DNA from 2 places in the Muricoprocola aceti genome. Region 2 is predicted to be linked to the other one. Evidence: riboswitches for the same ligand, from Rfam matches in the RefSeq annotation. Region 2 holds a riboswitch; the other holds the start of a gene.
What was found. A riboswitch is a leader RNA that binds a small molecule or an ion and turns the genes downstream of it on or off. The one in region 2 is predicted to bind cobalamin.
Positions count from the first base shown of each region.

Region 1: linked by a shared signal. The riboswitch ahead of adhE (bifunctional acetaldehyde-CoA/alcohol dehydrogenase) and the one ahead of OCV47_RS12085 (hypothetical protein) in region 2 are both predicted to bind cobalamin.

Region 1 is NZ_JAOQKE010000001.1:217,612-221,829, forward strand. Features, by position in the region: gene adhE (bifunctional acetaldehyde-CoA/alcohol dehydrogenase) at 1-1,916, opposite strand, end outside; cobalamin riboswitch at 2,299-2,483, opposite strand; gene OCV47_RS01100 (hypothetical protein) at 2,571-3,377, opposite strand; gene OCV47_RS01105 (bifunctional 5,10-methylenetetrahydrofolate dehydrogenase/5,10-methenyltetrahydrofolate cyclohydrolase) at 3,482-4,218, opposite strand, start outside.
Region 2 is NZ_JAOQKE010000017.1:58,364-62,581, forward strand. Features, by position in the region: gene OCV47_RS12070 (glucose PTS transporter subunit IIA) at 1-9, shown strand, start outside; gene OCV47_RS12075 (biotin transporter BioY) at 151-696, shown strand; gene OCV47_RS12080 (glycerophosphodiester phosphodiesterase family protein) at 857-1,882, shown strand; cobalamin riboswitch at 2,129-2,311, shown strand; gene OCV47_RS12085 (hypothetical protein) at 2,484-2,741, shown strand; gene OCV47_RS12090 (ABC transporter substrate-binding protein) at 2,886-4,218, shown strand, end outside.

The sequences.
Region 1 (4,218 bases), on a different contig from region 2:
ATGGACATATTCGGCATTAATTCATAATCAGCCAGCGGCCATTTGATTCCAGTCTCACGGTCGGTAATGATCGCAAATGGTGTCACTTCAGATCCGGTACCGGATGAAGTAGGGATTGCGATAAAATAGGCTTTCTTTCCCATCTTAGGATAAGTGTAAACTCTCTTACGGATATCCATGAAATCCATGGACATTTCTGAGAAATCTGCATCTGGATTTTCATATAATACCCACATGATTTTTCCGGCATCCATAGCAGATCCGCCGCCCATTGCAATAATACAGTCTGGTTCAAAGGCTCTCATTGCTGCCGCCCCTGCTCTTGCACTTGCCAGAGATGGATCTGGTTCTACATCAGAGAAACAGGTATGTACAATACCCATCTGATCCAGTTTGTCTTCTATCTTCTTTGTAAAGCCATTCTTATACAGGAAAGAGTCAGTAACAATAAAACATCTCTTCTTACCCATGACATTTTTCAGTTCATCCAGTGCAACAGGCGTACAGCCCTTCTTAAAATATACCTTTTCCGGAGTGCGCATCCAAAGCATGTTTTCTCTCCTTTCTGCAACGGTCTTAATATTGATCAGATGTTTGACACCAACGTTCTCAGAAACAGAGTTGCCACCCCAGCTTCCACATCCCAGTGTCAGAGACGGAGCCAGTCTGAAGTTATACAGATCTCCGATACCACCCTGTGAGGAAGGAGTATTGATCAGAATACGACAGGTCTTCATCATAGTTGCATGCTTTGCCATTTTTTCTTTTTCATTAACATTAATGTAAAGAGATGATGTATGGCCATAGCCGCCGTCTGCTACCAGCTGAGCAGCTTTTTCCAGTGCCTCATCAAATGTCTTAGCCTTGTACATAGCCAGAACCGGTGACAGCTTCTCATGAGCAAATGGTTCACTGATATCTACGGAATCCACTTCACCGATCAGGATCTTTGTCTCTTCCGGTACTTCTACTCCTGCCATCTTTGCAATGGTAGCTGCTTTCTGACCAACGATCTTGGCATTTAAAGCACCATTAATCAAGATCGTGGATCTTACCTTATCCAGTTCCTCTTTTTTCAGGAAATAGCAGCCACGGTACTTGAATTCTTCTTTTACTGCCTTGTATACACTTTCCAGAACTGTAACAGACTGTTCCGATGCACAGATCATACCATTATCAAATGTCTTGGAATGAATAATAGAGTTTACTGCCATCTTCACATCTGCTGTGTCATCAATAATCACAGGCGTATTACCAGGACCTACGCCCAGTGCAGGCTTTCCGGATGAATAAGCTGCCTTTACCATACCCGGGCCGCCGGTAGCCAGTATACAGTCTGCTTCCTGCATCACTTTATTGGTCAGCTCCAACGATGGAACATCAATGCATTTGATAATACCTTCCGGTGCACCGGCTGCTACTGCTGCATCCAAAACAATCTTTGCAGCTGCTGCGGTACAGTTCTTAGCCCGCGGATGTGGACTGATAATGATACCATTTCGTGTCTTCAGACAGATCAGCGTCTTAAAAATAGCGGTAGACGTAGGATTCGTGGTAGGTATCACTGCCGCAATCACTCCAAGAGGTTCCGCAATTTTGGTAATACCATAGACAGGATCTTCTTCAATTACACCACAGGTCTTTGTGTTCTTATAGGCATTGTAAATATATTCTGCCGCATAGTGGTTCTTGATTACCTTGTCTTCCAGTACACCCATACCCGTCTCTTCTACAGCCATTCTGGATAATGGAATACGTGCCTTATTGGCTGCTGTGGCAGCTGCCTTAAAAATGGCGTCCACCTGTTCCTGTGTGTAGGTAGAAAAAATCTTCTGTGCTTCGCGAAGTTCCTTCATCGCAAGTTCCAGATCCTCGAGAGTTTCAATGGTGTTCTTTTTGATTGTTTTGTCAGCCATCAGTTTCCTCCTTTAAAATATTCATTGTTAATTATTTAACTATAATAGATTCTACCTTATCGTCAAAAGATTGTCAATGTGCACTTTTTACATATATCTGGGAATAAAATCAAAAGAAATAGACAAATTGATAAAAAATAATCAAGAGTAAAAAAATCCCCGGCAGCTGCGGATCTGCCGGGGATTCATGCCGTTCTCTTGTCATGCGGATTAACAAGAATCTCCGGTATGAAGGAGGTATTTGTGTAATCTCCTACTTGAGATTCATCCATCAAATCAAACATTCTAATTTACCATTAGAAAAAAATGTGCCTGCTCACCCATGCAGTCACGTCTCACAAACGACTTCGTCGCTTGGTTGGATGCTTGCGCTGTATCTGGAGCACATCTCATTTATTAAGCAGGTTTCCTGACTTACAGATCATCGTATGATTCCGCCTTCTCACATCTTAGGGTTATGCAATGGCTGTTGGACCTACTCCCTGATTACAGTGACCAGTTCGCTTGGGATTCTCACCCAAATTCCCTTTTCATGATTACTCATGCACTTAATAAAGTAATATTCAATTACACACTGATAGTATAGTGCAATACTGCCAGTTTGTCAATTGAGTTATACAACTTTTTTAACAATTTTTATTGAAACCGTCGTTTTTATCTTTTTCGGAACAGATCTTTTAAGATCTGTTCAGCACTCTTCTTTCGATAATGATCTGGATCTGTCATCACAGATTTGCCGGATATATCCCACCGCATCTGATGATAGTCTGTCAGATAAGAAATACCCCTGCTGCAGTCACCAAACTTTTTATACCAGACAGGATAGTATTTTTTCATATATTTCCTTGCCAGTTTTACTGCCTGGCTGTTGGTCTTTCCAGACGGAGTTGTGGTGCCGCATAAGGTCACACCAGGTGGACTGGAATGAAGGAATACCACGCTCCCATCTTTACAGGATCCAACTACTATGTAAACATGACCGGCTGGAGTGCTCATAATATCTCCTGCTTTATAATTTTTTACTTTTGATCGTTTTGTAAAAGTTCCCCACCCACGGCTGGCATAATTGCGTGCCATATTCTGTGCATACAGCACATAACCTTTCTTTCCGTCAGTTTCTTCCAGCACATTATAAATACACCATCCAATATACCCGGAACAATCCAGGCCTTTGGATGACTGAAACAGATATTTACGATAATTATAACCTTTTTTCTGCTTTTTGTAGAACTTTTTCCAGGATGCACTTACTCCAAGACGTCTGGCTTCTTTGCTGGCACCATTTCTGCTCCATCCACCGCCCCATACATACATGGTACTTCCTACCGGCTGAAGCCCGGTCTGCAGCAGTTCTTTTATGGTTGTCTGTCTGCCTGCAGCCAACACAGAAGAAGAACTTATCATCAAAATACAGAAAAAGCACAGACAACACCATGTTAATCTCTTTTTGCTTTGTTTCATCGCTTCTCCCTTATTTTTCTCTTTCCAATTGATCTTCCAAAAAGGATAAAAGACAGTCAGGGGAATCCTGGCTGTCTTTTTTTCCGTCACTTATTCATAAAGGCTTATGCTAAAGTTCTCATAGCAGCTTCCACTACATGTCCTACCAGTACAGAAGTGGTAACACTTCCTACTCCTCCAGGAACAGGTGTAATGGCATCTACGATTGGCTCTACTGCAGCATAATCAACATCGCCACATAATTTACCTTCTGCATTGACATTGATTCCTACGTCGATGACAGTCTGTCCTTCTCTGACATATTCAGCGCCAACTACACCGGCACGTCCGGCTGCTACAATAATGATATCTGCTTCACGTGCTACGGATGGCATATCTACTGTCTTTGTATGACAGATCGTGACAGTGGCATTCTTCTTTACCAGCATCATAGCTGCCGGTTTTCCAACTACAAGGCTTCGTCCAATCACAACTGCTTTCTTACCGGTGCAGTCGATCTGATAGTGATCCAGAATCTCCATACAAGCCTGTGGTGTACAAGGAGGGAAACCAATCTTCTTTCCAGTAAATACTCCAGACATAGACAGATCTGTCATGCAGTCTACATCTTTCTCTGGTGCAAGTGCATTTTCGATCACTGCCTGATCCAGATGCTTTGGTAATGGACGGAATAACAGTACGCCATGAATATGAGCATCTTTATTTACTTTATCGATCGTTGCAAGCAGTTCTTCCTGTGTCACATCTTCTGGAAGAAGAATCTTTTCACATGCAACTCCCAGTGTTTCACAACGTTTGGTTGCACCTTTTTCATAGGAGATATCGCTTGGATTTTCTCCCA
Region 2 (4,218 bases):
AGAGATTAGAATGATGATTTCTGCTTTTTGTAACCAGAGTATGTCAACTGGAAAAGAAAAATGGTTGACAAATAAAAACATTACACCTATAATATTGTCAACTGAGTTATATGAAAAGTTAACAATACAAGAGCGAGGAGTAATGAAAAAATGAAAACACAGAGTTCTATTCAGAAAGTGGTAATGACAGGCATGTTGGCTGCAGTGATGGCAGTCATGTCTCAGATTCAGTTTCCCCTTCCATCGGGTGTACCGGTAACCATGCAGACCTTTGCTATGGCGTTGGCAGGATATATTCTGGGATGGCGGTATGGACTGGCATCGACAGTTGTTTATATTCTACTTGGTGCTGTGGGAGTTCCGGTATTTGCGGGATTTTCCGGTGGATTAGGATTCACAGTTAGCCCGGCTGGCGGTTATATCTGGGGCTTCCTTCCAATGGTTGCATTGTGTGGTCTTGGATATGAGAAAAGATCTATGCCGGCACTGATCGGATTGTCCGTAGCAGGTCTGGCCTGCTGTCATATCCTTGGAGTGATCCAGCTGAGCATTGTAACCGGACTGAATGCATGGGGTGCATTCCTGACAGGCTCCGCACCATATCTGGTAAAGGATCTGGTATCTCTGGCAGCAGCTTATGCAGTAGCAAAAGCAGTACGCAAGGCACTGACCAGTGCAGGAGCACAGATGGTCTGAGTGGTTGAAATGATATAGAATGATAATACAGAGCAGTAAAAAGTATAGATTTATACTTGCACTGCTCTGTTTTTATGTTATGATTAAAAAAATATGCTGTGGAAAGGGAGAAAGCAGCTGATAATACAGCAGGCAGGAAGCTGCCAGATAAGGGGGAAAAATGAAACAGGGAAGAAGAATGCTATTGTTATTGCTGTTGATGTTGCTGTGTGCCGGATCGAAGGACTGTATGGCAGCAAAGAAGCCAGAATTGTCGTCCAGACAGTATCTGCTGCAGATGGGAAAGTCTGTCAGATTGAGATTAAAGGGGGACAGAGCCATACAGTGGAAAACATCAAACCCGGCGGTTGCAACGGTGCAGAATGGAAAAATAAATACAAACAGCTGTGGAACAGCATGGATTACCTGCACGGGCAAGAACAAAAAAACATATAGCTGTCTGATACGTGTAGTCGGACAAAAGAAAACGGAAGAGAAACAGACATACCGGGTAGCACACAGGGGATACAGTTTCAGGGCACCAGAAAATACTATGGCATCATTTTTACTGGCAGCAGATAAAGGATATCAGTATATTGAATGTGATATTCAATTTACGAAAGATAATGTACCGGTGATTTTGCATGATGCGCGGGTAGATCGTACTTCAAATGGGCATGGGAGAGCAGATAAATATACCTATGCACAGCTTCGGAAACTGGATGCCGGATCATGGAAGTCATCAAAGTATGCAGGGGAAAAGATACCAAGCTTACAAGAAGTGTTGAGATATTGTGTACAGAAGGATGTGATACCGTATCTGGAACTGAAGAATGGAAGCGGGTTGACAAAAGCAAAGTTTCGCAAGGTTTATAAAATGGTGCAGGAGTCAGGATTGCAGAATCGTGTAGTGTGGATCTCTTTTAACTTTCAATATCTGAAATGGGTGAAAGAAATGGATCCAGTCGCAGAAATCGGCTATATTCCTAAATCAGAGTCAGTGGAAGCCATGGTTCAAAAGGCAGAGAAACTGAAAAGTGGAAAAAACCGCGTATTTTTGTGCATAAAAAGGGCAAAAGTGAGTGCCAAAATATTGGAATCATGCAAACAAAAAGGAATAGGAGTATCAGTTAGAAATATCAACAGTGAGAAAACCTGGAAAGGGCTGGATGCATATTGTATGTCGGCAATTGGAAACGGTTTTTAAAAAAGGATTCCCACCATCATTTTGACGAAGCCTTTTTTCGCGCTATTCGCAAAAAATACGGTTCTGTAGTATGTTTTTTTCAGCAAACTACGGAGGAGGAACCAGAATGGGCGGACATTATGGCAAGGACCTTTATAACGAACTGATGGAAGTGATGGTTCAGTCAGAAGGCGAAACTGTTATAAAGAGAAGACATTTTTTATAAATACTATTGACAGTTGTTTCATGAACCATTATATTAAAAATAATTAGATATTTGATGTATGTTCTTGCCGAAAGCAAGATGAAAAGGGAAACCGGTGTAAGTCCGGTACGGTCCCGCCACTGTAAGAGGGAGTCGGTTATCATAATGTCACTGCAGAAATTGTGGGAAGACGATAACAGATGCAGAACTCAAGTCAGGAGACCTGCATACATTAGGGAATTGGTTACTTCTTACGGTGTATAAGAGAACAATATAGTATGTTTTACAGCGCACCCTAAAAGCAATAAAAGGGTGCTTTTTTATTTCATTCAATTCATATGATATTGCATTTTTATTACGCGTCGGGAAGAAAAAGTGGAAATATTTTGTAATATGAGGGCAGTATGATATGAAAAAATGGTTAACGAAGCAGAAGTAAGAGCATTTCAAAATTATCTGGAAAACTATATTGATATCACGTTTCTTGTAGATTTTATCTATTCAACAGGAATCCTCAGTGCAGAAGATGAAATTACATTTATAGAAGAATTGCATGAAAAGGGAGTGAAAGGGATTATCTCTTTTCTTTCTACTGATCTGGAACAGGTACTTCCGGTTTGTGAAGAATATGGGACGTACTATGTCCGGGGTTCAGGAACCATCAGCAGACTTTGACTCATTTAAAGCGTTTACAGAAAAATTATGAAATAGATAAATGCAGTTCCATATGAATTAGAATTAGTATGAAAAGATAGAGATGTGAAAACACCGATATCATCATAATAATGCAACAAAAAGATAAGGATAAGGAGAAAGAAAATGAAAAACAAAAAAAGAGAAGCCATGATGATTGCAGCAGCAACCGCAGCACTGCTGTCTATGGGAATTACCGCAAATGCAGAAGATAAGGTATTGAACTTTGGATGTGCCATGTATACAGATGGTGTAGTAAATAGTGCCATGGATGAAAATGCTGGATGGAATGCCATGAGATACGGAATTGCGGAAGCCCTGTTCAAATTTGATGACAATATGGAAGTAACACCATGGCTGGCAGAAAGTTACGAAGTAAATGATGAACATACAGAGTGGACGATTAAGCTGAAAGATGGTATCAAGTTTTCTGACGGCTGTGATCTGACTCCATCCAAAGTGAAAGCATACTTTGATCATATGAAAGAAGTAGGACCATCCGGATCAGCAAAACCAGAAAAATATCTGGAATTTGAAGCAGAAGTAACAGCTGATGATGAAGCAAATACTATTTTCATTAAAACAAGTAAACCATATGCGAATCTGATGGGGCAGCTCTGTCATCCGACGATGGGTATCACAGACGTAGAGCATATCGAGAACTTCGATAATGGAATTATCGGTACCGGTCCTTACAAAATCGAAAAGTTTAATGGTGTTGGTGTTGGATATGAACTGGCTGCCAATGAATATTATCGTGAAGATGTACCTTATGACAAAGTAAATCTGATGTTTATGGGAGACAACTCCGCAAAGGCAATGGCACTTCAGAGTGGACAGGTAGACCTGGTAGAAAATATTACGAACGTAGCAGATATTCAGAGCTTTCAGGAAAGCGATGCGTATACAGTAGATATTGCATCTGGTGTGCGCTGCGGATTTTCATGGATGAACTTTAACGGAGTGCTGGGCAACAAAACACTGCGTCAGGCGATACTGATGGCAATTGACGATGATACAATTTGTAACTCAAAGACAATTGGCGGACTTTATACTCCAGGTTTCTCAGTTCTGCCATCTACACTGAACTATGGTTATGATGAACTGGAAAATCCATATACCTATGATCCGGAAAAGGCAAAACAGATTCTGGATGAAGCAGGAATTGTGGATACAGACGGAGACGGAATCCGTGAACTGGATGGTCAGAACATCAATCTGAGATATATTTCTTACGAAAACCGTCTGCTGAATGATTTCTCAGATGCTAATGCACAGTATCTGGCAGAAATTGGTATCGGTGTGGTTCCGGAATACGGCAGCTCTGATGATCAGTGGAGCAAACTGGCAGCTCTGGATTATGATCTCAATAATAATAACTGGATGACAGTTGGTACAGGAGATCCTCTGGCCTTTATGGCAAACTGGGCGACGGATACCTCTTACTGCGCATATTCAA